3 regions of the Brevibacillus borstelensis genome follow, and region 2 is predicted to be linked to each of the others. Evidence: predicted binding sites of a transcription regulator. Region 2 holds the regulator's gene; each other region holds the start of a gene.
The links. The regulator LexA, encoded in region 2, represses DNA repair genes until DNA is damaged. The targets are predictions, from matches to a motif close to CGAACATATGTTCG.

Region 1 (10,214 bases), 1.9 Mb from region 2:
TCGGAGACAATCGGCTGTCCGATTACTCCCGAGTAGGCGAAGGCACGGGCAATCCCGATCGCGCCGATTGAGTCCAGTTTGTCGGCATCGAATAAGATCTTGTCCTCTAGCGAAGTCGGAGGCCGCTCCTTGCGAAAACGGTGTGCAAGAATCACCTGCTGGACAAGCGCTGCTTGTTCTTCGGAATAACCGTACTCAGTCAGCAGCTCCGGCACGAGGCGTGCGCTGATTTCCGCATGGCACTCTCCCGTCCGCCTCTCTTCCGCACGTCCAATGTCGTGGAGCAAGGCAGCCAGCCGAAGAATTTGCATATCTGCGCCTTCCTCGCGTCCGATCCGCTCACAAAGCCCGATGACGCGCAAGTTATGCTGCCAATCATGGGCCGGGTCCTGGCCGTCGAAAAATCGCTCCGCTTTTTTTACCAGGCCCTCTGGCAAGGAAGCCAGCGCTTCTTTCACGAGCTCCATCTCTTTGCACTCTCCCTTTACATCCATCAACTGGTTGAGTGTTTTGACCAGTGACAAAACAATCGATCATTTGAATGGAATCCTCTTTACTTCATCGGAAAGAAAACCCGGAGCGATTACTCCGGGCTGTATCGTGCATCTCTTGAAGAGCGTTCTTATTTCGTTTTCGCCTGTATGTGCCTGCTTGGAAATATAAACACATTTTGTTGATATCTTTGTGCAAATTTGGATGACGCACCTATAGTCCATTATACTCACAAGCACTCCCGCTCATGTCAGTTGCGCTTACTTGGAGACGAGCTCCTCCCATCTTGCGACTGTACGAGCGCGGTCGCGTTCCAGGATAGGCTTCAGGAACTGGCCCGTGTAAGAGCCCTGTACCTCCGCCAACTCCTCAGGCGTTCCCGTCCCTACGATTTGTCCGCCGCGGGTACCGCCTTCAGGTCCCAAATCGATGATGTGATCCACTGTCTTGATAACGTCCAGGTTGTGCTCGATTACCAGCACCGTATCCCCGTTTTCCACCAACCGCTGAAGCACTTTCAGCAAGCGGTCAATATCGTCAGTGTGTAGCCCGGTCGTCGGTTCATCCAGGATATAAAGGGTACGGCCGGAGCTGCGGCGGTACAACTCCGACGCCAGCTTGACGCGCTGCGCTTCCCCGCCCGAGAGCGTAGTGGCCGGCTGTCCCAGCTTCATGTAGCCCAGCCCCACGTCGAGCAAGGTTTGCAGCTTCCGCTCGATCCTCGGCAGGTTGCGGAAGTACTCCAGCGAATCCTCAATCGTCATTTCCAGGACGTCGGCAATGCTTTTCCCTTTGTACTTCACTTCCAGCGTCTCCCGATTGTAGCGCTTGCCGTGGCAAACCTCGCAGGGTACGTAGACGTCGGGCAGGAAATGCATTTCAATCTTGATGATCCCGTCACCGCTGCACGCTTCGCAGCGGCCGCCCTTTACGTTGAAGCTGAAGCGGCCCTTTTTGTAGCCGCGGACCTTCGCTTCGTTGGTCGAGGCAAACAGGTCGCGGATATCGTCAAACACGCCGGTATACGTGGCAGGGTTGGATCGCGGCGTGCGTCCGATCGGCGACTGGTCGATATCGATCACCTTGTCGAGGTGCTCCAGACCCGTGATCCGACGGTGCTCGCCCGGCTTTGCCTTGGCCCGGTTGAGCTCGCGTGCCAGCGCCTTGTGCAAAATCTCGTTGATCAACGTGCTCTTTCCAGAACCGGAAACGCCTGTGACAGCGACAAACAGGCCGAGCGGAATTTTCACGGTGACGTTTTTCAGGTTGTTTTCCTTTGCTCCCTCGATGGTTAGCCATTTGCCGTTTGGCTTGCGGCGCTCCATCGGAACCGGAATGAACTTGCGTCCGCTCAAGTAAGCGCCCGTCAAAGAATCGGGGTTCTCCATCACTTCCTGCGGTGTACCTGCAGCGATGACTTTGCCGCCGTGAATACCGGCACCTGGTCCAATGTCGATGATGTAGTCGCAAGCCATCATCGTATCCTCGTCGTGCTCTACGACGATCAGCGTATTGCCCAGCTTGGTCATATGCTCCAGCGTCTTGATCAGGCGGGCGTTGTCGCGCTGATGGAGACCGATGCTCGGCTCGTCCAGGATATAGAGAACGCCCATCAGACTGGAACCGATCTGGGTAGCAAGCCGGATGCGCTGCGCCTCCCCTCCGGAAAGGGTTCCCGCCGCACGGCTCAGCGTCAGGTAGTCCAGTCCGACGTCGATCAGGAAGTTGAGGCGCGCCTTGATTTCCTTGACGATCAGGTTGGCGATCTTCATTTCCTTCTCAGTCAGATCCAGTGTGTCGATAAACTCGTACGCGTCGGTGATGGACAAATCGGTCAGTTCGGAAATGCTGCGACCGCCCACCCGAACGGCCAGACTTTCCTGACGAAGGCGATGTCCTTTGCAGACAGGACAATGCTTCTGGCTCATGAAGCCTTCGATTTGTTCGCGAATATAGTCGGAGCTGGTCTCCAGATGGCGGCGCTGCAAATTGATCACGACTCCCTCGAAAGGAACGGTCGCCTCTCTGACCTGGCCAAACTCGTTTTCGTAGCGGAACTGGATTTTTTCTCCCTGGCTGCCGTACATCAGGATTTGCTTGTGCTCCTCTGGAAGCTCCTCGTACGGAATGTCCATCCGAATGTCAAAATGACGGCAAGCGGACTCCAGAAGCTGCTGATAGTACGTCGAGGACTTCGGCTCCCAGGCTCCGATGGCACCGTCGGCAAGCGACTTGGTGACGTCGGGTACAACCATGTCCGGGTCCACTTCCAGTTTGACGCCCAGACCATCGCACTCCGGGCAGGCGCCGAATGGGCTGTTGAACGAAAACATGCGCGGCTCCAGCTCGCCGATGGAAAATCCGCAGATCGGGCAGGAGTGCTTTTCACTGAACAACAGCTCTTCCTGCTCCATGACATCGACGATCACCTTTCCATCGGCCAGACGAAGCGCGGTCTCCAGCGAATCGGCCAGCCGCGCCTGAACGTCCGGCTTGACGACAATCCGGTCCACGACGACCTCAATGCTGTGCTTTTTGTTTTTCTCCAGCTTGATCTCCTCGGACAAATCGCGAATCTCGCCATCTACCCGCACGCGGACAAAGCCCTGCTTGCGGATGTCCTCCAGGAGCTTGACGTGCTCTCCTTTGCGTCCCTGAACCATCGGGGCCAAGATTTGCAGCCGGGTACGCTCAGGGTACTCCATCACGCGGTCGACCATCTGCTCAACCGTCTGGGACTGAATCTCGATGCCGTGTTCGGGACAGATCGCTCTCCCGATGCGCGCGTACAAAAGGCGCAGGTAATCGTAAATCTCGGTAACAGTCCCTACTGTAGATCGCGGGTTGCGGCTCGTCGTCTTCTGGTCGATCGAAATGGCAGGGGACAAGCCTTCGATGGAGTCGACGTCCGGCTTGTCCATCTGCCCGAGAAATTGACGGGCATAGGCGGACAGCGACTCCACATACCGCCGCTGTCCTTCGGCGTAAATCGTATCAAATGCAAGCGATGACTTCCCTGATCCCGACAACCCCGTCAGCACGACAAACTTGTCGCGAGGAATGACGACATCGACGTTTTTCAGGTTGTGGGCACGGGCACCTTTCACCACAATATGTTCCAATGGCATGCAATTCCCTCTCCTTAGAGCTCTGACTTCAGCTCAAGAATCAAATCACGCAATTCGGCTGCTCGCTCAAACATGAGGTTGCGCGCCGCTTCCTTCATTTCTTCTTCCATTCGCTCAATCACCTGGATGCGATCCTTCTTCGGCATCTTTTTAAAGTCGGCATGCGGCAGGTAATCTGCCTTCTCTTCCGCTACCTTGGTCGCTTCGATGACTTCGCGGACAGCCTTCTTGACCGTTTGCGGCGTAATTCCGTTCTTTTCGTTGTATTCTGTCTGGATTTTGCGGCGCCGTTCCGTCTCGCTGATCGCCGCCTTCATCGAATCGGTTATTCGGTCGGCGTACATGATGACGCGTCCCTCGGCGTTCCGGGCAGCGCGTCCGATCGTCTGGATCAGGGAGCGCTCGTTGCGCAGGAAGCCCTCTTTGTCCGCGTCGAGGATGGCGACGAGCGAAACTTCCGGCAAGTCGAGCCCCTCCCGCAGCAGGTTGATCCCGATCAGCACGTCAAATTCCCCCAGACGCAAGGAACGCAAAATTTGCATCCGCTCGATCGTCTTGATGTCGGAGTGCAAATAGCGAACCTTGATGCCGATATCCTTCAGGTAATCGGTCAGATCTTCCGCCATCTTTTTCGTCAAGGTCGTCACCAAAACCCGTTCGTCCTTGGCGATGGTGGCCTGAATCTCGCCGATCAGATCGTCGATTTGCCCCTTGATCGGGCGGACGGTCACAGTCGGGTCCACCAGACCCGTCGGGCGAATAACCTGTTGGACGACTTCCGGACAGTGCTCAAGCTCGTAGGGACCCGGGGTCGCGGAAATGTAGATCGCCTGCTTCAGCTTCGCTTCGAATTCCTCGAATTTCAGCGGTCTGTTGTCTCTCGCTGACGGCAGACGGAAGCCGTGCTCTACGAGAACATCCTTGCGTGCCCGGTCACCGTTGTACATGGCACGTACCTGGGGCAGGGTCATATGCGACTCGTCCATAACGACGAGAAAGTCGTCGGGAAAATAATCGATCAGTGTATACGGCGCGTGTCCTTCCGGCAAGCCGGTCAGATGGCGGGAGTAGTTTTCAATCCCGGAGCAGAAGCCCATCTCCATCATCATCTCGATGTCGTAGCGGGTGCGCTGCTCCAGACGCTGCGCTTCCAGCAGCTTGCCTGCCGCGCGAAACTCCGCGAGCCTCGCCTCCAGCTCCATCTCGATGCTTTGGACGGCGCGCTTCATTTTTTCTTCGCGCGTTACGTAGTGGGAAGCTGGGAAAATCGCTACATGATCGCGCTGCCCGAGGATTTCCCCGGTCAGGACATCAATCTCTGTGATCCGTTCGATTTCATCGCCGAAAAACTCGACGCGGATCGCCTGCTCGCTTTGCGAAGCCGGGAAGATTTCCACGACGTCTCCCCGTACGCGGAACGTCCCGCGAACGAAGTTGATATCGTTGCGGTCGTACTGGATGTCCACCAGGCGATGAAGGATTTCGTCGCGGCTTTTTTCCATCCCGACCCGAAGCGACAGCAGCAGCTCTCTGTATTCCTCGGGCGAACCCAAGCCGTAAATGCACGACACCGACGCCACGATAATCACGTCACGCCGCTCAAACAACGCGCTGGTCGCGGAGTGGCGCAACTTGTCGATCTCGTCGTTGATGCTGGAATCTTTTTCGATATACGTATCCGATTGGGGAATGTACGCTTCCGGTTGATAGTAATCGTAGTAGCTGACGAAGTATTCCACCGCGTTGTTCGGGAAAAACTCCTTGAACTCGGCACAAAGCTGGGCAGCCAACGTCTTGTTGTGGGCCATTACCAGCGTCGGCTTGTTTACCTGGGCAATTACCTGAGCAATCGTAAAGGTCTTTCCCGTACCGGTCGCGCCCAGCAATGTCTGGTGCCGCTTTCCGGCGAGCACACCCTCCACCAGTCCGGCAATGGCTGTCGGCTGGTCTCCGGACGGCTGAAACTCCGATACCAATTCAAAACGGTCCATTCCCTCGTTCATCTCCTTGTCACATCTCATTTCCATTATAACACAATCATTCAAAAAATAAGCCGCAAATTCGAACAAATGTTTGTCTTTACTCTCAAGCAGATTTTACCGATACATTGTAAAGAAGAATGTGAACGTACTGAAGTACCCGTCAGAGACAGGGAGGACAGCCATGTCAGATACAAACACCGTCAATAACAGCACTCACATACAGCCCCATTTGAGCTATAAAGGCAAAAAGGAGTTTTCCACCGAGCTGGACCAGAATGCCTTTATGAAGCTGATGCTGGAGCAGTTGAAACAGCAGGACCCGCTCTCTCCGATGGACAATTCGCAATTCCTGCAGCAAACGAGCATGATGACCATGGTTGAGAAGCTGACCAAGATGGCCAGCCTGATGGAGCAGTCCAACAACAGCATGCTGACCCTGCGGGAATACGAAGCGCTGGTCGGCAGAACAGCCAGCTACGACATGCAGAAAAAGGACGAAATGACGGGCGAAGTGACCCATGAGAAAAAATCGGGAGTCATCGACGCCGTATACCTCGATCAAGGAAAAATCTACTTCCGCATCCAGGGCGAACAAACGCCAGTCCCCCGCGAATGGATCGAGGGTCTGGAATCGAAAGGCTTGTCCGGAAACAGTCTGGACAACAGCCTGAAGTACGCCGAGATGATCGGAAAAGAAGTGTCCTATACGGAGTCGAAGCAGGTGGACAAGGATGGAAACCCTGACACCACGGACGACGTCACTTCCGTCGATGAAGTCAAAAACGGAGTCATTGTCGGATTCACGATGAAAGACAATGCCGTGCAATTCCAGCTGGACAACGGAACCTCGATCAAGCTGGAAAACATCAAGGGCATGTCGGTCAAGCCGGACAATGTGCGAATGGACAATACCCTCCAATATGCCCAGATGATCGGCTATACAATCACCTATACGGACTCGTCCACCCAACCAGACGGAACGGCATCGACCAGCGAGCTCACAGGTGTGATCAAAGCGGTCAGCATGAAAAATGGCCTGATCGAATTCGTTCTCGACGACGACAAGAAGGTAAAGCTGAACCAAATCATCGGGTACGAAGCGCAGGCATATGCGTAAACAGATTATTGTGTGGATGCTAGCAAACGCATCAGCGAACCGTTGCAAGCAACAAGCCAAAAGCCGTTCGGATTCCATTTCCGAACGGCTTTTCCTTTTGTGCACCCTGCTTTTATTCATCCACGATTACTTTTCCGGTCAAAGCGTCAACATAAACGGTCGTATCCACCCGGAGGTCCGGTCCACAGAAGCAGTGGGCACGCGATTGTCGGAACGACAGATCATACACCAGCTTCCACTCCGGTTTGTCCTCCCGCTTTGACTGCTGCTTCACATACACAAGCTCCAGCGGATATGCTTGCAGCAGGGCATTTAAAGCTGCCTGTTCGGAGATGGCTTGGGTCCGCTCGGGAAATTTCACCTGATCGTAAGGTTCTGTTCTCAGCTCGCGGATGGAGCCGTCCAAAGGATTGACCTCAACGACGTATGCTCCTTCTTCTGCGGTTTGCCCGCTTTTTGCCACAGGCAGTCCCCCAACCACCGGATCTGCCAGCCAAATGCTCCGTTCTTCGTTCCCCGCATCAACAACCCGGAACTGCCGAGTTCCTGCTGGCAGCAGCTTTTCGATCAAGGAGAGAGCTGATTTGAGATCTCTGCTCTTGTCGTTTTTTTTCCGGGGAGACGTCCCATCGTTTTGTTTCATGCTGATCAGCTTGCCCGTCTTGGCCTCAACCTCTACGAGCAGATGATATCTGTTCTCTCCCTTTGCATCGTCCGGAAAATTCCCCAGGTGGTACGGCTTCTCCTGATCAGCGACATCTTTGGCAAACATCCCCCAGATATAGATACGGTGCTGTTCTCCGTTTTCCATGTTCTTTGAAATAACCGACAACGGCCATTTATCTACGTCTGCGCGGGCGATTTCCTTGGCGAATGCTTTTACCTCCGCCTCAGTCTTCAAAGCGGCGTAGCTGCCTTTTCCTGCTAAGGAGACCATTTGCGGCTTTTTCTGAGGGGCCTGCATTCGTTTTCCCGTAAAGGCATCGATGGCACTGCCGGTATGCGGGCCTTCCACGATTCCTCCCTTGATGGCATAAACCAGCCTAGCCTGAGGTTGGCGAGCTTCTGCTTCTGACACTGGCGCAGCTTGGTCCGGCAGCAAGTACATCAGCTCCAGCGGCTTGCTTTCTGCAAAGCGCTGGTGAGCCGTGGTCATTGACAGCACGCGCTGCGGCGACGGCATTTCCTTGTGATCGATCGGTTCATAAAGGGCACCGTTGAGCGTGCGAAAGCCAATGATCCGCCCTGTCGCATCGACCGTGACCAAACAGTCGTACGCATCATTCAGCGCTACTTGGTTATGCTTGCGGACAAACCGAACCGTAAACGTACCGTCTTGATCCATTTCGTCTTGGCGAGTTCCGTCCTGACGGGTGACGTCTCGTGCTTCGTATGATTTTCCAAAAGGATGAAGGCCATACAGAAAGGCGGCAGCCCTCGACCTGACGACCTCTTCGGTCAGCAGCCCTGTTTGGTGGGTTGAAGCACCCGACGGCTTCAGCTCCAGCACCAGCAGATTTCCTGATTGACTGTCAAATATCGCCTGATCTTGCGGCTCCCCATCTTTATTTCCTGCCATGATAAACGAGACTCGATCGCCGCTGACGCCGGGACCGTCAACCGGACCATCGTAAACGACTGAGCCGTTTCGCAGCTCAGGAATCAGCCGGGTTACATTTTGAATCCCCTTGGATATCGCTACCGGTACAGGAGTGACCGCTGCCGCCGCTTTTGCTGCTGACGCTTGGCCTGGAGAGGCGAACGGGAATGAAAGCAGACTGGCTGTTATGACAGTTCCGGCGCATAAGCGCAGCGCATGTTTTCTATATCGGTTCATGCAGATTGTATCCCCCTTTATCCACTATCTAAAAAGACGCGTGAAGGGGCTGTCTTGTTACAAAGCGAGTGTATAAAAAAACCGGGAAGTCTGCTCACTTTTGCTTTCTGTAGAGTAGAGAACTGAAACTTTCGGGCGACCGTATGGTCGCCTTGCTCATTTCAGCTCCCCCTCATCAAACCGTACGTGAGGTTTTCCCTCATACGGCTTTCCGATGTTCTTCTTTCTTTGGCATTCGGCTTACTTTATCCGGCTAATTTCAATAAACTACCCTGCGTGTTTTGTATGACCTTCAGCTTTCCGGCATGTTTATTCCGCTTGCTTCTTTTCTTGTTGCAGAAGATTGTAAGGCGTTCAATCACATACCAGTCTATCCGTCTTGCCCATCGTTTGGCGATGGGCGAGATGAAGTAGTAGTTCTTGAACCCCCTTAGCTTGCGATTTAGCCCTTTCACTAGCTCTTCTAGAGACAGAAACAGTTTGTTCCTTGGTGCAGTGTATTCCTTAATTTTACGTCTCATTTCCTTCATTGCTTTCTTAGCTGGTACATGAGACATAGCAAATACCTTGCTCCCCCCTTTGTTGAACACGGGGAATTTGCGATGGTGCAGCCCAAGAAAGTCAAACCCAGTGGAATTGTCCCAAATATTAACGAGTCTAGATTTCTCTTTACTGAGACTAAGCTCCAGCTTGTTTAGAATAGCCATCAGCACTTGAATGCTTTCCAATGCTTCTTGTTTGGTTCTGCACATGATAACGAAGTCATCCGCATAGCGGATAAGTGTGCCAAGATGGGAGAATTGATTTTCCCAAATGGTGTCCATGTAGTTTAGATAGATGTTTGAAAGAAGAGGCGAGATTACCCCTCCTTGCGGAGTTCCCAGTTCTGTTTCATGGAATTGATCATTTTCCATGACCCCAGCCTGCAGCCATTGTCGGATAAGTTTCAGAACACGTCTGTCGCTGATTCTCATTTCGACCAGTTTCATCAACTTCTCATGGTTGATGTTGTCGAAATACCCTTTAATGTCAACATCTACGACCCAATAACACCTCTTGCTTGCTTTGCGTATCTGTGCAATTGCCTGGTGAGCATTTCTTCCTGGCCGAAAGCCATAAGAACAGTCCCGAAAATCAGCTTCAAAGATCGGTTCAATGACTAGCTTAGTAGCCATTTGGACCACCCGATCCTTGATCGTCGGGATGCCGAGTGGACGTTTCTTGCCATCCGGTTTAGGGATGTAAGTTCGACGAACCGGATGTGGACGATACCGCTTTTCTTTTAAATCTAGATAGATCTCGTTAAGAAAACGGCTCTCCCCATACTCCTCCACAATCTGTGCGATGGATTGTCCGTCGATTCCTCCGCTCCCTTTATTTGCTTTTACTCTCCTCCAAGCTGTCGCTAGAATATCCGGGCGGTAGATTTTGTCATACAAGGCATGAAATCGCCGTTTTGAGTTTGCCTTGGCACAAAGATATAGGGTTGTCCAAAGTTGTCGAGCTTTTACATCGGTGTAGTTAGCAAGTTTACTTGCATTCACTCACTCTTACCTCCTTCGACCCGTGAACAAAGCAGGGCTCCTTCCCTCCATAAGGTTGTGTTGTCCTTATGTTCATCGGTACTATGAACCCCTCCGACTCCCTCTCTGCCATCC
Region 2 (10,214 bases):
TCCTCCTTTCCAAATTGTCAGGTTCAGCATCGCAAGGAGAAGTCCGGTTTTATTTCCACATGGTTTCCGGGCACGGGCTCTTCTTTGTTTCCTCGTAGCCTTCCAATGCCCTCTTCTTTGATTTGATGTTGCTTCCGGATTGGCTCTCTTTTGTTCTCGTTGACGCCTGCCCGTCTTATCCCGCTATATCTTGCCTGTTTACCACACTTGTCTGCCGATCCAGATCCCTGAACCGCAAGCAAGAAGGCCGGCCAAAACACTGGCGCCTGCATAGAACAGCCCTCTGCCGATCTGCCCATCTCCGATGAAGCTTACCACCTCAAGCGAAAAGGTAGAGAACGTAGTAAATCCCCCCATCAGCCCGGTTGTAAACAGAAGGTACATCTCCAAAGACATCAATCCTTTTTCCTTTCCCCACGCATAGAGCAGTCCGATGAGAAAAGAACCGGAGACATTGGCCAGCCATGTCCCTGCCGGCAATCCGGGTTGGTTCATTGCGAGACCGAGACCATAGCGTAGCAATGAACCGACGGCTCCTCCTACGGCAACAGCCAGCCATGCCATCATGGCAATCCCCCCTTCTCTCCTTTTTTGTATGGAACAAAAAGACATCCTGGCAAAAAGCATGGATGTCTTCTTTTTATGTCAAATGGTGCGTTTTAGTGTTTGGGGTTGTTATCCTCGAGGTCTTCCACGTAGCGGATCGATTCGAGATTGGAGCGAAGCGACATTTTCACAGCATCAATGTATTTTTGCCGCAGTTTTTTCTGTTCCTGTTTTTCCTCTTCAGTCAACCCGGCTTCACGAGATTTTTTGGCCAACTCGTTGATCCGTTTGATTTCCGCGTCTGATACCAAAGCCGTTTCCCCTCGCTTTCAATGAATGCCGCTCTATTATATCACATCTCGGCAACGAAGCAAGGGAAAGCTGCAGCTTGTCAATTCCCGACAGGAATTTGAATCGATTGGCCTGGATAAATAATGGCACTTTCCAGCTTGTTCAATTTTTGAATCGCATATACCATATCGCGAACATCCATTTTCGGGTCACTCTTGTAGGTGACCGCCAGCTCCCACAAGCTGTCTCCCGGTTGGACGACGATTTCCTTTACTGGTTGGATCATTTGAGCTTGTTGTACCGTATGATCCCCAGAAGCGAACACTAGTTCTGTCAAAGTGTAAAAAAAGAGAGTGAAAGCGGCAAAAAACAGAATGGCCTGTCCACGCGTAATGCCAAAACGAGCAGTTTTTCTTTCTTCTTTGGCGAAGCGATTAGATACAGTCATTGTACTCATTATTTCATCCCCCTGCAAACGTACGTTCTATCTTCTTGTTCTCATCATAATGCGAACACTTGTTCATGTCAAGAAAAAAACGAACTTATGTTTGTCGAACGCAGGATCCCATGGTATAATATAGAAAACATGTTCGAGAAGATAGAGGTGTGGTCTATGTCCAAGCTATCCAATAGACAGCAAGCCATCATCGATTTCATCCGCAAAGAAGTAAGGGACAAGGGTTATCCCCCATCTGTCCGTGAAATCGGGGAGGCTGTCGGTCTGGCATCCAGTTCAACTGTTCACGGCCATCTGGCCAGGTTGGAAAAAAAGGGGCTCATCCGCCGCGATCCTACCAAGCCCCGCGCGATTGAGCTGCTGAAAGAAGAGGAGCGCTTTCAAGACGACTTTGACGTATCTGTTGTACGCGTACCGGTGATCGGAAAGGTGACTGCGGGTCAGCCGATCACTGCTGTCGAGCAGGTGGAGGATTACTTCCCACTCCCTGACAGCATCGTGACATCGGACAAGGTGTACATGCTGCGCGTGTCCGGAGACAGTATGATCGAGGCTGGCATCCTGGATGGAGACTACGTGATCGTTCGCCAGCAGAATGTGGCCAATAACGGTGATATCGTCGTCGCCATGACTGAAGAGGACGAGGCAACCGTGAAGCGTTTCTTCAAGGAAAAGAACCATTTCCGGCTGCAGCCTGAAAACGCGACATTGGAGCCGATTATTCTGGATTCTGTAACGATTCTGGGGAAAGTGATTGGCGTGTACCGCTTGATTCACTAGAATAAGAGATTTCGTTGCTTGGATGAGCCATGCCTTATGGCGGACTCTTTGAAAAACGCAAATCGACTACGACAAGCTTTCCTTTTCCACCCTGACAGCAAAAAAGGCGTTCGCGATTGCCTCGCGGACGCCTCTTCTTTTCATTCCCTTCGATTCTTTGATCGGTCCTTCTCCTACGAATCCCACTTACAGTGCGACAAAGAACCAGATGATCATCACTACCTGAAGAACAACTTTTACGACCACACTGCCCAAAAAACCGATGAGCGAACCCACTCCCGCTTTAACAGCCCGTTCAAACGGCTGCTTTTGGATCAGCATTTCCACCAGAACGACCAGCACGAACGGCATGATCAGCATGCCAAATGGGGGGAACAAAATCACCCCGAGCAAAATCCCCAGTGCAGCTGCCCACGATGACGCTTTGGAGCCCCCGTACTTCTTGACAAAGTACATGTTGGTGAGTAAATCCGCACCGTAGAGAAGAACACTTAAGACCGCCATTCCCCACCAGAAGGAGGCCGGAAGTCCGGCACCCGGATCAGCAATAAAAAAGTGATACAGCAAGAATCCGCCCCACAATAAAATCGTATCAGGAATGACCGGCAAAAAGATTCCGGCAATACTGAGGATAAACAAGGCCGCTATCACGATCCACAACAAGATCTCCATCCATTGACACTCCCTTCTGTATAGGGTATACGATAAAGTGCGGTTTTCGTTTCCATCGACTCGCTACATTTTGACAGAAACCTGTATATACTCGGTTCTTCTGCGAGTCGTAAAGCCAAACGTCGAATCGGAACATAGATGGTCTCGTCCCTCATTGTTCCCCTGCAGAGTTGCAAATAAAAGAAAGATAATCTGAAAGGACAGAAAATGGCTATGCATTCTCAAACGAAGCGAGATTGGTTTGACCCTTCCTACCTGAAAAAAGGAACCCCTCGGCAGCGGGAAGCCTGGGCAGTCCTCGACAGCTTGGGAATCTTTGATGGGCTCAAAGAGTATCAACCGGTTCTGTGCGGAACGATCCCCCTCGATATTGATGTTGAGGACAGCGATCTTGATTTGATCTGTACGACAGCCGACCTGGATCGGTTTGGCCATGTGTTGAAAGAAAAATACGGGCATTTGGACCGTTTCACACAAGACCGCCGAGAAATCCGCAACATCCCTACGGCGACTGCTTCCTTTTGGTATCGCGGTTTTCAATTGGAGTGTTTTGCTCAACCGATTCCTGTCACAGAGCAAAACGCCTACCGGCATATGATGATCGAAGCACGGCTGCTCCAGCTGTCTGGGCAAGAAGCAGCAAAAGAGATTCGGGCTTTGAAAGAACGGGGGCTGAAAACGGAGCCTGCTTTCGCTCTGTATTACGGGATTGTCGGAGATGATCCTTATCAGGCTTTACTTGAATTGGAAAGATATTCGAATGAACAGCTTAAGCAAGTGATGGCAAATAAACCGACCTAAACGCCGGCCGTAAACCGGAAATACGAATAATGGTAAACTCAGACAACTTGTGTGTCCTTATGCGGGCATAAAATTAAGATGACTTCTGGATACTTCGGAAGTCATCTTTTTTGGATTGCTAGATTTGTCGTTTTACCTTTTATTGGTTAGATTTCAGTTGAAGACGGCAAATCATGATTTTTTTTTAAGAGACTGATATAAAATGTACACGAATCCAACATAAATGGGAAGCCAAACGGGTTCAAAGAATCCTGGAACTCGATAATCAGTAATTACAATTTTGTTTGGCCCAAAATCCAATTGTTGAATTAGATCTGAGATCATAAAAATAAAAACCCAAATCATCATCATTGTCGACAACACAATGGAAATCGCAATTTTTTTAATAATATCACCTCGTTATTATCAATAATCATTTCTTAAACGGACTTCAGAAAAGAAATGATCATTTTTGTAAAAACCCGAGTTAGTGTGCATACGCTGGATTAAGTCCGCATTTCATTAAACCCAACCATCAAATAATATGTTAATAATTTTTTATTTAACCATTAATATACACATCTGTAAACATATTTTAGGTATTTTGTTCTAAATTTTGCATTGTAAAGGGGGTTAATCTTTATTAGCAGCATCCCATCCAACTTTAGTCAAATAAATTCATAAAAAAAGCCTTAAAGTTAATAGGAAAGCAAGTTTCCCATCTACTTTAAGGCGTATCTAACTTATAAAGCTGAAACCTAGTTAAAATTAAACTAAACAAGTTTTGTTTCTTTTTAGGGTCCAAAGAAATACAAGTACTCTTTCCCCTAAATATTAATACGTATTCATATACTGCTCGCGCTCCCACTCCGTTACACGGGTGCGGAACATATCCCACTCGATTTCCTTCGCGTCAACGAAGTGCATCAGTGCGTGTTCGCCAAGCGCTTCGCAGATGACCGGATCGGCCTTCAGGCATTCGATCGCGTCCTTCAAGGTAGCCGGCAAGCTGGCGATGCCCGCTGCTTCACGCTCAGCCTCGTTCATGATGTAGATATTGCGATCGACAGCCGGCGGCAGCTCAAGCTTGTTCTTGATTCCGTCAAGACCTGCTTTCAGCATCACGGCGAGAGCCAGATATGGGTTGGCGGCAGGGTCCGGGTTGCGAACCTCAATCCGGGTGCTCATACCGCGAGATGCCGGAATCCGTACAAGCGGAGAGCGGTTTTTCGCCGACCATGCTACATAGCAAGGAGCTTCATAGCCCGGTACGAGGCGCTTGTAGGAGTTCACCAGCGGATTGGTGATGGCGGCAAAACCGCGGGCGTGCTTCAGAATACCGGCCAAGTATTGCTTCGCCGTTTTGCTCAGGCCGAGGGTATCCTTGTCGTCAAAAAATGCGTTTTTCTCCCCGATGAAGAGAGACTGGTGGGTGTGCATGCCGGAGCCGGCGACACCATACATCGGCTTGGGCATGAACGTTGCGTGCAATCCGTGCTTGCGTGCGATCGTTTTCACCACCAGTTTAAACGTGAGAATCTGGTCCGCAGCTTGGATGGCATCTGCGTATTTGAAGTCGACTTCGTGTTGGCCAGGCGCAGTTTCGTGATGGGATGCTTCCACCTCAAATCCCATTCTCTCCAGCGTGAGAACGATGTCACGGCGGCAGTTTTCACCCAGATCGAGCGGAGCGAAATCAAAGTATCCGCCCTGGTCGTTCAAATCCAAGGTCGGCTCGCCTTTGTCATCCATCTTGAACAGGAAGAACTCCGGCTCCGGTCCGACGTTGAAGTTCGTGTAGCCCATCTCTTCGGCTTCTTTCAGCGCCCGTTTCAAGATGTAGCGAGGGTCCCCTTCAAACGGAGTTCCATCTGGATTGTAAATGTCACAGATCAGGCGAGCGACATTTCCATGCTCATTCCCCCACGGGAAAATGACCCATGTATCGAGATCCGGCACCAGATACATGTCGGATTCCTCGATGCGGACAAAGCCTTCGATCGAAGAACCGTCGAACATCATCTTGTTGTCCAGAGCTTTGGGCAATTGGGAGATCGGAATCTCGACGTTTTTAATGATCCCCATCAGATCAGTGAACTGCAGGCGAATGTAGTTTACATTCTCTTCTTTGGCCAAACGAAAGATGTCTTCTTTGGTGTACTTGCTCACGTTTCTCTCCTCCTATAGTCGTATGCATGTATCAGTGGAAGAAGCGGGAAAGCTCTCCACGTATCAACGCATGCTCGCTTGGGCGATTTGCGTTGCTGAAAAATATTTGTTGTTTGAGGAGCTGATGAAGCTCTTGCTCGGTAAGTTCCTTCCGCTTGGCCTCCGAACTGACGGTAATTTCCGTCTGCTCCGGAACAGGGTCTTGCAGCTGAAGCACCTGTTTGATTCCGGCAATGTTCAGTCCTTTTTCAATCAAGGCCTTCACTTCCAGCAAGCGGTCGACATCATTAAAAGAAAAAAGCCGCTGCTTTCCTTCTGTACGTGCAGGCTGTATCAGTCCGTTCTGCTCATAGTAACGGATCTGCCGCGCAGTCAGATCAGTCAGCTTCATGACGATACCAATGGGAAACAGCGCCATGTTTCGACGAAGGTCATCACTCATGACTTGTCCCTCCTTTGAAATCATTCCTTGCTTGCTATTGTATGATTCAAAAGCAACTCTGTCAACGGATGTCAGAAAAGATTACACAAAAAGTAATAAAAAAGCGACAAGCCGCTGTTTGTGCTTATCGCCTCATAAACAACTCCGATTGATCTTTGCTAGTCTCTTCCGGGAATATCGAGCAAGCCCTTTTCCAGCAGGCCGTCAAGCGCTGTCAGGATGCCCACCTTCACATGGGAGTACGTAAGTCCGCCCTGCACAAACCCGAGGTAAGGGGGACGAATCGGTCCGTCTGCAGAAAACTCGATACTGGCTCCCTGAATAAACGTCCCGGCCGCCATAATGACCGGATCGGCATAGCCCGGCATCTCACTGGGGTAAGGCGTAACATGGGAATCGACAGGCGCTGCCTTCTGGATTCCCTGACAGAAAGCAATCAGCCGTTCGGCACTCCCAAACTCGACAGACTGGATCAAATCCGTACGAGGATCGTTCCATAGCGGGTTCGTCCGAAAGCCCAGGCGCTCAAGCAAAGCCGAGGAAAAGACCGCGCCCTTCAACGCCTCGCCTACCACGTGCGGCGCGAGGAAGAAGCCTTGGAACATTTCCAGCAGGGAGTACAGCGATGCCCCTCCTTCGGCTCCAATCCCGGGGGCCGCCATGCGGTAGGAAGCTCTCTTGACCAATTCCTTCTTGCCGACGATATAGCCGCCGGTTTTGACCAAGCCGCCTCCGGGGTTCTTGATCAGCGAGCCTGCCATGATGTCTGCTCCGACCTGGAGCGGCTCCAGCTCCTCCGTGAATTCCCCATAGCAATTGTCCACGAAGACGATCAGTTCGGGATTGATCTCTTTGACAAACTGAATCATCTCTTTCAGCTTGGCAATCGTAAAGGACGGACGGTCTGCGTAGCCGCGAGATCTCTGGATACCGATTACCTTTGTTTTCGGAGTGATGGCTGCCGCTACTGCGGGAAAGTCGATCTCTCCGGTAGGAGCAAGCGGCACATACTGGTACCCGATGCCGTACTCCCTTAGCGAGCCTTGCCCCTCTCCGCGGACGCCCACCACTTCCTCCAGCGTATCGTATGGCTTTCCGGTAATGTAAAGAAGGTCGTCACCGGGGCGCAGCAAACCAAAAAGAGAAATAGCGATCGCATGTGTCCCAGAAATGATATGAGGGCGTACAAGCGCATCCTCTCCACCGAACACATCCGCATAAATCGACTCCAGCGCCGCCCGACCGGAATCATCGTATCCATACCCGGTCGAGGGCGCAAAATGAAATTCATTCACTTCATGCTTTTGAAAGGAACGCAGCACTTTCAACTGATTATAGTCGACCAGGGCAGCGATCTCTTGATGCCGCCCTGTGATCATTTGTTCTACTTCTTCTACGATGGGGCGCAGACGCTCCCCGTGGGCAAATAAGGAAAACATGTGCTACTTACCAACTCTCTTCTTCAGTCTCTGGTTTTTCCAGGAGAAAAGGAGCAATCCTTCCGTAGATGGGATGATCTCTGTTCACTCTGACAGAAATCCGATAGGAGGAATCCGCTTCGTCAAATTCCTGTTCCATCTCTACCCCTTCCCTGTGCAAAAGCGACAGGATGTCGCCGCGCTCTGCCGGGACGATCAAGGTATAGCGATCAAACGAGGAGTAGACGTAGCCTTCAATCCGCTTAAGCAATTCGGCGCGGTCCTCCTGCCGAATTGCCGAGATCAAAATCGAGTCTTCCACCTTCGGCAGGTATGTTCCCTCCATAATCAAATCCGCTTTGTTGTAGACAACGAGCTGCGGGATGTCATCTGCTTTCAGCTCCCGCAGAATGCGATATACGACCTCCATATGAATCTCCAGGTCAGGATGATGCGCGTCGACCACATGCAGGATCAGATCCGCTTCTTTCACACCTTCCAGCGTAGAACGAAAAGCAGCAACAAGGGAAGTCGGCAAATCCTGGATGAAACCGACCGTATCAGTCAGGAGCACCTCAAGCCCGCTCGGCAAGGTAAGCTGGCGGGTAGTCGGGTCCAATGTCGCGAACAGCTTGTCTTCTTGGAGCGTTTCCGCCGAAGTCAGTTGGTTCAACAGCGTCGATTTGCCCGCATTTGTATAGCCGACCAATGCGATTTGAAACACATTGTTCTTTTTGCGGCGCTCCCGATGCAATTGACGGGTGCGAACCAGCTCTGACAGCTGCTGCTTCAGCTCGCTGATTCGCCGCCTGATGTGCCTGCGGTCGCTTTCCAGCTTGGTTTCCCCAGGGCCGCGCGTACCGATACCGCCGCCAAGGCGGGAAAGCTGCTTGCCTTGACCGGCAAGGCGCGGCAGCAGGTAATTGTACTGTGCCAGCTCCACCTGGATTTTCCCTTCCCGCGAGTGCGCTCTCCCGGCAAAAATATCGAGAATCAACTGCGTCCGGTCAATCACCTTGCAGTCAAACGCGGTATCGAGGTTGCGCGTTTGGCTGGGTGAAAGCTCGTCATTGAAAATGATGACATCCACGTCCAGCTCTTCCGCACGATGAGCGATTTCCTGTATTTTTCCGCTTCCCAAATACCAGGCGTTGTCAATGCGTTCGCGATTCTGCGTGATGACATCCAGCACCTCTACATCGGCAGTCCTGGCGAGCTCATGCAGCTCCTCCATCGACAAGCGGGAGCGTTCCATATCGCGATTATCCAAAAAACAGCCAACTAAAATGGCTGTTTCCTTCGTCTTGATTCCACCTTCCAAGGAATCACGTCCTTTCTTTCCCCTATCATACCACATTTTACTCCTGCCGCTAGGAAGCGGACCAGACAAAATCCTCCGGCAACAACGTCATGACGTCATCCTTGGTCGGCTCTGCCACCGTCATCAGGCGGACAGCCTGCTTGCGGATCGCCTGCTCGATGGCATTGCGTACATACCGGGCGTTGCTAAAATTGGTTTCAAAAAGGTCGAGGCGAATGCGGTTCAAGTGCAGCCTCAATTTTTCCCTGGCGCCTGTAGAAAGCCTGTATTCTTTTCCCTCGACCATTGTCTCGGCAATTTTAATCAGTTCGTCTACGGTATAATCGGCAAATTGTAGCTGAATGGGGTACCGGGAGGGCAGACCGGGGTTCAGCTCCAAAAAGGCATCCATCTCGTCTGTGTAGCCTGCCAGTATACAGATGAAATCGTTGCTGTAATCCTCCAGTGCCTTCGTGAGACAATCAATGGCCTCTTTGCCGAAATCCTTTTCTCCGCCTCGCGCGAGCGAATACGCTTCATCGATAAAAAGGATACCGCCGATCGCTTTTTTGACGAGCTCTCTCGTCTTTTGCGCCGTGTGCCCGATAAACTCCCCGACCAGGTCGGCGCGTTCTACTTCGATCAAATGTCCTTTGCTCAATATCCCCATTTCCCGGAAGATTTTGCCGAATATACGGGCGACGGTCGTCTTTCCGGTGCCAGGGTTCCCTTTGAATACCATGTGATACACTTGTTTTTCCAGCTTCAGGCCGTGTCTTTCCCGCTCCTTGTTGATCCGAAGCAGCGCGTGAATCTCGTACATCAGCTTTTTGGCTTCCTGCAAGCCGATCAGTTTTTCCAGTTCATCGAATGCAGCGGCCACATTGCCGGGTGCAGTCGTTCGTACCTTCTCGGACAGTGTTTCCGGTAATTTGACCCGTTCCGGCTGGCGAAACACCACCTGTATCCGGTGGGGAGCCTTCTCTGCCATCGTATCAGCCGGCGGTTGATTGCCCGACGGTTTCACAAGCCATCACCTGCCTCTTGGTCATACCTTAGTATACTCACCTGCCCGGAAAACCTGCCCATTTTTTGTCTCCGATCTTGTGCTCGATGCTCCAGAAGTTGTTCTTTGCCTTAGATGCGGTCTTTACTGCGGTCTTTACTGCGGTCTTCACGCCGCTGCAACCCCCAGCCTTCTCCCGGTGTAAGGCAATTACCTTCCCGGGACCCGTCGCCATCGCAAGTAACAGGAAACAGCAGCCAATCCTGCCATGCATCCCGACAAAAAGGGAACAACAGCACGAAGCGGCCGCAAGTGGGGAAACAACCCGTCAATCGCATAAAGGTATGCGCCCG
Region 3 (10,214 bases), 1.3 Mb from region 2:
CGAGCAGCAACCGCAAATGGACGGACGAGCGCGTGTTTCCCGATCCGACCAAGGCGATTCCCAGGGAAAAAGCCGAGCAGCTTATCGCTGACAAACTCAAGCTCTTCTACGCCGGTCAAACCGGAGAACAATCGCCGGCGGGCGCTTCGGCCATGGTTTACGATCCCGGCCTGATGGGCTATGTACATGCACTGGACGGCCAACCAGCCGGGTCCGGACAGGAACATTCCCGGCTGCTCGGAAAGCGGATGGAAATCGTGCCTGCCGAAAAGCCCTTGATTGCCCGTACAGCAGAGGAGGCTGCTGCCGTGCTGGAAACGGATTTTGGCATTGCGGTTGGGGGCAAGCCGCAGCGCTTAAACGATGGGATCAATCATGTAAAAGAGTATCGCTGGGCCGTAGGGAATGACAGCGCAGTCACAGTCGTGACAAAGGAATCATCGGGAGAAATTGTTGAAATCGAATACGTGAATCATCACCCTGTCGGAGATGCCAAAACGACCGCAGAAAAAGCTGCCGAAATTGCCGCCTCCTTTCTTGAAACATACCTTGATTCCGATACGAAAATGCTGCAGATAGCCAAGGTGGAAAAAGAACCGTCATTTACCCGGATTACGTTCACCGGGATTTACCGGGAGCTTCCTATATGGGATGACACCTACTCGGTAGATGTCGATCCTTCATCCGGAAAGGTAACCGGGTTTAAAGGAGACTTTTCCCGAAAAAACCGTGAGCGTAGGGCTGATGCAAGCCTGCAGTCGGCCGGGGAAGCCGCGCGGGAATTTGTGAGCAAGCATCCGGCTTCACTTGTTTACGTTTGGCCCAAAGGAACTCCTGCTCCCTCGCTTGTTTACTTGCCATTGAACCCTCGTATATTGCCGACCGGGCAATAATTTTAAAAGTAATCTGACCAACAGACTTCCTTCCATCGAAAAGGGGAGAAAAACGCATGGGCTTCTTCCGGCCCTCGCATTTTTCTCCCTTTTTGCTCTTTGCCTTTTGGAGGGCTCGGAGCTCCCCGCCTGTTCAACGAACCTGGAGCACTTGCTTTTCTCCGCGATCCTTCCCATTCTTCCTTTTGCAGGTAGCGGGATGGACATCACTCTCCGCTGAGGTGTCTGCGGGAGCCTGCCTCTTTGCCAGCATGTATGATGCTTGAAGCGTTGTTCTTGACGGCAGCATAGTTGTAAGCGTCAGCCTGTTTTTACGTCGCTTCCTTTTTGCAAAAGCTGCTCGATCGCAAACGGCAGCAGGTCGGTCAGCACCTCAAACGCACTGTGAACATCCAGCCGCTCTGTCCATTTGTGGGCATCCTTGCCAAACGGTCCGAGATTCATCACAGGCATATTCAGGGCGACCAGCTCCTTGATCGGCAGCGCGTACCCTTTTTCCCAGAGCGGCATGTTGTCCACCAATGGCTGGATGGCCTGAGCAGCTTCCGGGAGACCGGTGTAGCTCAGATCGGAGAGACCCGGAAAGTAGTGCTGGTGCTTCAGCTCCAACTGGTGGCTTGCAGCGGCTCGGGCGCTGACCTCCCCGATCACGTGCTGGATGAGCGGATCGTTCCGCGAACTGACCGGCGGATAGTACGGAGGCGCATAAAACAGCACAATCATCGGCGCCAGCTCTTTGCACAACAGACCGAGCTCGTCGATCAGGCGGATCGTCACTTCGCGGTCGTCCAGCTCGCCTCGGCCTGCCATGACCTGCTCCTGGATGCTCTCCACCTGCTCCCGTCCGACTTTCCCGATGAGATAGGCAAGCAGCTCCTCGTATTGCAATACCTTTACTTTCATCGAGATTGGCTGCGACTGGTTCAGACTGGCGAAAATTGCCGCCCGCTCTGCGTACTCCCGCTCGATTTTGTCTGCGGTCCTCTCCGCAAGCTGACGGAGCTGTTTTGTCACCTCGTCGATCGGTTTTTCCATCACGAACATGTTGTACAAGGCGACGGCACGGTCGGGGATTTGCACCGAGTACTCTTTCTTCAAATCCTTTTGCAGCAGACTCGTTGGCGGCGGCGTGACCTCTCCTTCCACCACCTCGCAAAAATCGGTGTTGAGCTCCAGTTCGCATGTAAGCCGGGATACCATCGCGTTGGCATTCAATCCCGAGAACGGCTCGCCCACATGGGTTTCCTTGCCGTAGCAGTAGAAGCCGGGCAGCACTTTTCCCAGCGATCCGCTGTAGATGTACGTGTTCTCATCCCCCGGATACGTGGAGAAGACGGGCTCGGAGTTGAGGCAGGCGCGATAGTCGAGATCGTGCTGCTCGGCAAGCTGCAGCAATACCGGCACAGCCGCACGCATGCCGAGTGAGTTCACCTCTTCATCCGGTACTGTCAAAAGCAGCACGTTCCCGTCAAACTCGCCGGCACAAGCCCGCTCCAGCATCGACATCTGCAGGGCCAGTCCTGCTTTCATATCCATCGAGCCGCGTCCAAACAGCCATTGACCTTTAGCCAGGTCCTGCTGGACATGCTGCGGTAGCTCATCCCGGTGCCGCAAATACTCATCGGTCAATGCGGTGAGATCAAAAGCAAGCGGCTTCCACTCGCCAAAGTCCTGTACATCTACCACGTCGAAGTGGCTGACCAGGACAACGGTAGGCTGAACCCCTTCCGCTTTTTTCGCCAGCGCCGTGACGAAAAACCGGCCGTCGCCTGTCGGATGAAGCTGCACATGGCCCGGATTGGCCTGGAAATAGGGAAGCGCTGCAATTTCTCCGGCGACAAATCGGGCCAGCTCGATTTCAGCTTTAGAGCCCGTGACGGACGGATAGCTTACCAGCTTGCCCAAAAGCTCGATCAGTTGTTCTTTTGTTTGCCATTTCCATGCATTTCCCATAATGGAACCCCTCTACTTTCCGTATCATGGAATCATTTTCTGAATGATGGTGAAAAAATAGGCGGCCAAATATGGCCACTGGCTTCGGTCATATTGTGCTGCTCCGATCTTGCAGACCTGTTCCGCCATACAGTCCCGCCCCGGTCGTGTAGACTTGTTCCGGTCTTGAAGTCCGTTCCGCCATGCAGTCCCCGTTCGAGTCACAATATTGCCGCTCGGGTCATCTATTCCCGCTCAGCAGCGAGATTTCCTCCGCCGCCTCTTTGACTTTCCCGATCAGCATGGGAAGCCTTTCGTCGGTGATGCGAAAAGCAACGGCATTAATCGAGAGGGCGCCGGCTACCTTCTGGTTCCGTCCCATGATCACAGCGCCGATCGCCGTCGTTCCCTCCGTCCGTTCTCCAGAGCTGATGGCATAGCCGTTTTCCCGGATCTTTGCCAACTGTTCGATAAACTCGCTTTGCTGATGGCGAGGAAGCAGCTGGCTGACGATCCGCTCCATGTCCGCCTGCGGCATATGAGCCAGCATCGTCTTGTTGGGAGCACCGATCGTGAGCGGAATCCGGTCGCCCAAATCCTCCGCCACACGCAGCTTGAGCGGACTCTCCACCTTTTCGATCAAAATGGCATCCAGGCCGCTCGGAATGTTCAGGCAGATGCTCTCCTCCACTTCCCGGGCGAGGCGCTCCATCACCGGCTTTGCGACGACGCGAATATCGATCTTGTCCAGCATGCGCATGCCGATGGTCATCCAGGTGTAACCGATCCGGTAGTGCTTGGTCACCGGGTCCTGACTGATCAATCCGTGTGAGCTCAGCGTCCCGAGGATGCGATGAATCGTACTGAGCGGCAGAGAGGTGGCGTGTGCTAGCTCCGAGATGGACCAATCCGACTTCGTTTCATCGGAGACAAGCACATTGATAAGTTCCATTGCCCTGTCAATTGACTGTACCATTGGCTAAACTCCCCATCCTTACCCCGATTGTACCGACATTCCTCACACGGATTGAGATGCCGAATCATAGCCTTTGCTCTTTTTCTTTGCCGCCCCCGTGTTCAAGCGGTTTTCCAGTCGATTTACCACGTAGGTGAAAATGAGGACCAGCACAAGGTAGTAGAGACCGACTACCAAATACGTATCGAGCTGCCGGTAGTTTGATGCCGCTTCGCCCAGCCCGGTACCCCAAAGCTCCTGCATCCCGACGTAAGCGACAAGCGACGAATCCTTCAACCCGATGATAAACTGGTTGCCGAGCGGAGGGATGGCCCGTTTGAATGCCTGCGGCAGGATGATCCGGCGCATCGCCAGCGGATAGGACATCCCCAGCGATTTGGCTGCCTCCATCTGTCCGCGGTCGATGGACTGGATAGAGCCGCGAAAAATCTCGGCAATGTAGGCCCCGTTGTGAATGGCGAGCGCAAAAGCGCCGGCCCAAAAGGAAGAGAGCGTGACGATCTCGGTTATCCCGAAGTAGAGCACCATGATTTGTACGATCAGGGGCGTTCCGCGGATGACCGTTATATACACGTGGGCAATCGTTTGCAGCGCCTTGGAATGAGAGATGCGGAAAAAGGCAATCAGCAGACCGACGCCACACCCCATGATCAGGGAGATCGCCGTTAACCGGAGTGTTAAGAATGTCGCCTCCAAAAACATGGGATAGCTGGACAAAAGGATGTCAAACATATTGGTTCACCCCATTTTTAAAAATAGGGGCGCCCGTAACAGACGCCCACTGACCGCGGAAAGGGTTATTCACTTCCCAAAATGTTGCGTCCAAACCATTTCTCGCTGATCTTCTGATAGGTGCCGTCCTTGATGATCTCGTCCAGAGCCTTGTTCACCTTCTCCAGCAGCTCTTTATCGTCCTTGCGCAGCGCAATCCCCTGATTGTCATGGCTGAGCGGCTCCCCGACATCCTTGATCTTGTCCGGCACTTCCTTCATGTAGCGGAAGCCGACCATCTGATCCGTGATCACCGCGTCCAGGCGGCCTGTCGGCAGATCCATCAATGCCGTGACATCGCTGTCATACGTCGTGATGTTGCTTTTGTCTGTCAATTTCAGCGCCTGCTGTTCATAGCTGGATGACTTTTGGACACCGATTCGCTTGCCTTTCAAATCGTCGGCTGACTTGATCGAGTCGTTGCCGGCCGCGACGAAAATTTGAGCGCCGGAGCGATAGTATACGTTGGAGAACGCAACGGCTTTTTCCCGCTCAGGCGTAATCGTCAAGCTGCCGATGACCGTATCGTATTTCTTCGCTTGCAGCCCCTGGATGATCGTTTCAAACGGGTTGGTGATCGGCACGGGGTTCATCCCCATTTTTTCTGCCAGCGCCTGCCCGATCTCCACGTCGAAGCCCATCAGCTCCCCGTTTTCTTTAAAGTTAAACGGCTTGTACACACCGCTCATCGCGTACGTAAAGTCTTTCTTGTTCGGGTCTTTGGCCCCCTGTTCCCCGGCTGTTCCCCCCGTGCTCTGGGACGTTCCACAGGCCGACAATACGAGCGAGCCAAAAAGCAAGGTGGAGAGTACCCCCATCGTCCATTTCTTTTTCATTTTCATCGTGATGCCCCCTTTTATCGTTGTCTTTCCTTGCTTTACAAAATGCTGTTTAAAAACTGTCGGGTTCTTTCCTGCTGCGGGTTGGTAAAGAAATGCTCCGGCTCCCCTTGCTCCAGGATCTGCCCGTTGTCCATGAAAACAGCCCGGTCGGCCACTTCGCGGGCGAAGCCCATCTCGTGCGTGACCACGACCATCGTCATGCCTTCCTTCGCCAGCTGCTTCATCACCTGCAGTACCTCCCCGACGAGTTCGGGATCGAGCGCCGAGGTCGGCTCGTCAAACAACATGATTTTCGGCTTCATCGCCAGTGCCCGCGCGATGGCGACACGCTGCTTTTGTCCGCCGGAGAGCATGTCCGGATAAACGTCGGCCTTGTCCCTCATTCCCACTTTTTCCAGCAGGGCGTACGCTTCTTCCCGCGCCCTGTCGGGGGGAGTCTTTTTTACGTGGACAGGCGCTTCGATCACGTTTTCCAGGACCGTCTTGTGCGGAAACAGGTTGAAGTGCTGAAAAACCATCCCGACTTCTGTCCGGAATTTGTTCAAATCCGTCGTCTTCGGGTCGATCCTCTGGCCGTTGACGTGAATCTCCCCCTGATCATGCATTTCCAAAAAGTTCAGACATCGCAGCAAGGTACTTTTTCCCGAGCCGCTGGCCCCCAGCAAAACTACCACTTCTCTCTCGCCCACCTGCAGATCTACGCCTTTCAAGACGGTAAGCGAGCCAAACGACTTGTACAAATTTTTCACTTCAATCATTTTTGTGCTTGCCCCCCTTCCGGTAATTCGTGGTGAATAATCAAATCATGAAAATGCATACATATACTTTTCCGAATTGTGAAAATAGTTTCTGTTTTGATTATATTTACTCAATAGCATTCTGTCACCCTTTTTTTCGCAAAAAAAGAAAGGCTCGTCTTTTCGGGACAAATAAGCCTTTCCAGTTGGGACTGTATTCTCTATGCATCTTTGAAACTATTTTGCGAGCAACCGTCCAGGCCAAATGCGCTGTATCAACAAAAAACACCCCGACCGAAAGCGGCCGGAGTGTTTGGGTTTTGTTATTCAAATCGTTGCCGGCGCTTTGGCCAGTTGTTACTTCACGACAAGCTTGGCGATCATTTTGCCGTGGTCAGGTCCGCAAATCACGTTACAGAAGATCTTGTACTCTCCTGCTTTGTCGATGGTCATCGTTTTGCTGCCCTCGTTTTGGATATCTACATCCAGGCCTTCGATGCCGATCCCATGGAAGCCCTCAGTCGATTTGAAGTTGATCGTGAACGGCTCTCCTGCTTTCACCTCGAAAGATTCCTGGTTAAACTTCCAGTTGCTAGCTTCGATGTTGATTGCGTTTTCAGTGGCTGCTGCAGGCGCTTGTTCGCCTCCTGCCGCTGCTTCTTTTTTGTCTCCTCCGCAGCCCGCAAGCATAGCGGAAATGGCCACTGCCGAAATCAGTAAACCCCACGTTTTTTTCATAAGGCACCCTTCTTTCATGCAATTTCTGCAAGTTCTACAATTTCATTATAACGAAAGAAGGCCGTCCAAAATCTGGCAGTCTGTGAATGAATCTTGACGAACCTGAGAACGATTGGTGAACTTTGGCAAAAACTAGGAAAACTCTTGCATTTCACTATGTTTCTCTACTCCCGATTTATCCGCGACAGGAGAGATATAGAAGACGGTAATTTCGGGAAAGCACTTCCAGCGAAAGGGCAGCTTCACTGTTCCCAATCCGCGGCTGACATAAAAAACACTGCTGTCCGAATCTGTTTTTGCACCTGTATGCACATCCCGGTATGCTCCCCAGGTCTTCCCAAACAACCGGATCTGCCCGCCGTGGGTGTGGCCGCAAAGCAGAAGGTCATAGGCCAGCCCTTCCTGGCGAATAAACCTCTTAATGCGAGGCGAGTGGGCCAGAAAAACAGTCAACGGCGCCGGATTGGCGCTTTCAGCCGTACCATTTGAGTGGTCCATAAACGCGCTCTGGTCTGGCACGTTGTTCCGCTCGTTTCCGTAAATGGAGTTGTCGAAACCGTACAGCATGACTGGCCTTCCATCAATCTGTACAAAAGCGGCCGCATTTTCAAGTACAGTCATTCGGGACAGCCACGCTTCCCGCAGCTGTTCATATTCAGCCGTTGCAAACTTGCGCTTCCTCAAGAAGCGGCGTTCCTCCCTTTCGTAATTCCCGGGCACAAAAAACAAGCCGAAACGAGATTCAATGCGTCCCAGCTCGTTTAGCACATGTGTCAGCTGCTCTCTTCTGCTAGTCAAATCTCCCGTCACGCACACCAGATCCGGCTGCCATCGGTTGATCAGCCTGCTGATCCTTCCATTCCAAAACCGGGTGCGGCCATGCAAATCAGAAATGTGGACTATCGTGCAAGCAGGTGAGTGAGGCTTTGGAAGCCGGCAGACTGTCGTTTTGACAACCCACGTGTGAAAGCTCAACATTCCCAGGAAGATCAAAATAAAAAAGACAGCCAACGTTCCCCATAAAGCCATAGCGTTTTCCCCCAGCACGATTTCTTGAGGCCCATTTCCCGTTTGCAAAGCCTCTGTCTTCTGCCGATCTTTGCCTTTTTCCCTGAACCGAATAAAAGAGAGTGAGCCTCAAAATATGATCGTAAATGAAGTTCGACACAACTTCAACGAGTCCCTTCCTTATTATGGTAAACCGTGCACTGAGCTGTACATCCTAAAAGCTCGCCCTTTTTGTTTTAACGACGCGCACCAGATCTTCAACCCCGATCCACTGCGCCTCCCAGTCGTTGACCAGCTTGAATTTCTTTTGTCCCACATCGATATTCCGCACGACCCCCCAGGCTGTCTCGACCACTCCCAGTCCCCCGGCTGTTTCGCGAAACCAGGAAACGGTGATCGCGTAGTCGTACTGCGTCGAATCGTAGACGCGGAAGCACATTTCGCCAAAATCGTCTTCGTCCACGACCGGGCGTCCAACAAGAGGCAGCGCCGGGCTTTCCTCGCCGCCTTTCGTCAGCGACAACGCGTGTTTCAAAACTGCCATCTCCATACTTTCTGAAAAGTCTTCGATGTTCTTAGCCATTCCGGTACCCTCCAACAGGAACATTTGTTCTTATTCTACTCCTTTTTTGCGAATATGCAAATGGAGGATTTTGTAGCGCTCTTGCCTCCAGCTTCGTCAAATAAGCAATGAGCAAGGAGGTGATTCCCTTCGAACCGCTAGCCAAGAGAAGAGAGCAGGTCATCAAGGAGTGGGTGGCCGCGTACCATGCCCTGGTCTTTCGAACAGTCTATTACTATGTAAAAAATAGAGCAATCGCCGAGGACTTGACCCAGGAGGTGTTCGTGAAAGCCTTTCAAAAATTCGATTCCTTTCGCGAAGACGCCAACCCGAAGACCTGGCTTTACCGGATTGCCATTAATACCGCCAAGGATTATTTGCGATCATGGAATCATCGGCATCTTCTTTTTACCTCCGTTTTTTATGAAAAGAGCTCCTCTCAAACGATTGAGCAGCAGGTGATGCAGCAGTTTCAAAATGACGAGCTGGTCCAAAACGTCATGGGGCTCCCCACCAAATACAGGGAAGTGATTGTGCTCTACTACTTTGAAGAGATGCGAACGCCCGAAATTGCCGAGATTTTGGCACTGAAGGAATCAACAGTGCGGGTCAGGCTATCGCGAGGTTTGGAAAAGCTGAGGCAATTGCTGAAAGGAGGAGATCAGGATTGGACATCCTTGACCGACAGCTAAAACAACGAAAAGAACTGGTGCACCGCTCCCTCAGACTGACGCAAGAGGAAGTGTCACGACTGGAGCAAAGAACACTGGCCTCCCAGTCAACGTCTCAAAGCCGAAAAAAACGATACCTTGTCCGTACCGGTGCAGTAGCCGGCGCCGCGGCAGCCGCCGCCATCCTTCTTTGGGTAAGCCCTCTCGCTCAGCTCCCGGAAGAAACTCCAAGCCAGCTGGTTTCTCCTCCTGTGACGACGCCCAATCACCAGCAGACGCCAGCCCCTGCACTGCCCGAAGCACCCAAACAGACTGTCGCCTGGCAGACAGAAGCCGATAAACTGGCTCTTTACCGCGTATTTTCGCTCGGCATGACCTATGACGAAGCAAAGGCGCTTTTCCCCGAATTGGGAGAACTCCTGCCGCTTGGGGGATTTGAAAGCTTGGGCGAAGACGGCTTGCAAGAAGCCTTCATGCCCGTCGCCTTGGGAGAAGAGCAGGTACAGCTGACGCTTTCCTTTGAACACGGCTTCCTCTATGCTGCCCGATACCAGATCGAAAGCAAAGACGAACAGAGGATCATGCAGAAAAAAGCCGAGCTGGAGACGTTCTATGCAAGCGATTTTGGCTCGCCAAAAGAAGAAGCGCTTGAATCGGGAACGAGTTCGGCATGGAGCCCCTTCTTTGGGCTCGGTCTGACGAAAAACTGGGACGGCCGCTACATCCTCATCTGGGGGCTGCAAGGAGGTGAAGAGGCATTGGAGGAGCTATACCGGGATCGAGAGTTTACCGTCCAGGAAGCGATTGAGCGGGCGCTGTCGGAGCAGCCGGAGTTTCCTGCCCGCACAGGTGAAACCAGGCAAGTCCGTGTCGAAGGAATACCCGAGACACTGGCAACCACCAGCCTGCGAACGAAGGTAAAGCTGCAGACGAGAGACAGCTATCTCGTTACATTTGAACGGATGTGGACGATTCAGGGTGGCGACAATCGCCAAATGACGATCCCTAGCTACTGGACCTACGAGGTAACAGAGAAACAGGTGAAGCTGGTGGACAGCTATGTTGCAGATCGAGAGGTGATGGA

Region 1: the regulator LexA is predicted to act here: its motif matches at 5,683-5,696, upstream of uvrB (excinuclease ABC subunit UvrB).
Region 3: the regulator LexA is predicted to act here: its motif matches at 8,498-8,511, upstream of V5G20_RS06760 (YolD-like family protein).

Annotation. Positions count from the first base shown of each region.
Region 1 is NZ_CP144922.1:859,189-869,402, reverse strand. Features, by position in the region: gene V5G20_RS04000 (HD domain-containing protein) at 1-467, opposite strand, end outside; gene uvrA (excinuclease ABC subunit UvrA) at 753-3,620, opposite strand; gene uvrB (excinuclease ABC subunit UvrB) at 3,635-5,611, opposite strand; gene V5G20_RS03985 (flagellar hook assembly protein FlgD) at 5,784-6,719, shown strand; gene V5G20_RS03980 (hypothetical protein) at 6,832-8,556, opposite strand; gene ltrA (group II intron reverse transcriptase/maturase) at 8,802-10,100, opposite strand.
Region 2 is NZ_CP144922.1:2,728,617-2,738,830, reverse strand. Features, by position in the region: gene crcB (fluoride efflux transporter CrcB) at 199-567, opposite strand; gene V5G20_RS12865 (DUF896 domain-containing protein) at 660-857, opposite strand; gene yneA (cell division suppressor protein YneA) at 938-1,294, opposite strand; gene lexA (transcriptional repressor LexA) at 1,451-2,074, shown strand; gene V5G20_RS12850 (DUF456 domain-containing protein) at 2,261-2,746, opposite strand; gene V5G20_RS12845 (DUF4269 domain-containing protein) at 2,954-3,547, shown strand; gene glnA (type I glutamate--ammonia ligase) at 4,361-5,695, opposite strand; gene V5G20_RS12835 (MerR family transcriptional regulator) at 5,727-6,137, opposite strand; gene V5G20_RS12830 (aminotransferase class I/II-fold pyridoxal phosphate-dependent enzyme) at 6,296-7,576, opposite strand; gene hflX (GTPase HflX) at 7,584-8,912, opposite strand; gene V5G20_RS12820 (AAA family ATPase) at 8,926-9,846, opposite strand; gene V5G20_RS12815 (DUF4184 family protein) at 10,072-10,214, opposite strand, start outside.
Region 3 is NZ_CP144922.1:1,455,735-1,465,948, reverse strand. Features, by position in the region: gene V5G20_RS06800 (YcdB/YcdC domain-containing protein) at 1-893, shown strand, start outside; gene V5G20_RS06795 (M20/M25/M40 family metallo-hydrolase) at 1,194-2,846, opposite strand; gene V5G20_RS06790 (IclR family transcriptional regulator) at 3,067-3,801, opposite strand; gene V5G20_RS06785 (amino acid ABC transporter permease) at 3,844-4,533, opposite strand; gene V5G20_RS06780 (ABC transporter substrate-binding protein) at 4,599-5,408, opposite strand; gene V5G20_RS06775 (amino acid ABC transporter ATP-binding protein) at 5,450-6,172, opposite strand; gene V5G20_RS06770 (cupredoxin domain-containing protein) at 6,509-6,889, opposite strand; gene V5G20_RS06765 (metallophosphoesterase) at 7,022-7,918, opposite strand; gene V5G20_RS06760 (YolD-like family protein) at 8,112-8,480, opposite strand; gene V5G20_RS06755 (sigma-70 family RNA polymerase sigma factor) at 8,600-9,151, shown strand; gene V5G20_RS06750 (hypothetical protein) at 9,127-10,214, shown strand, end outside.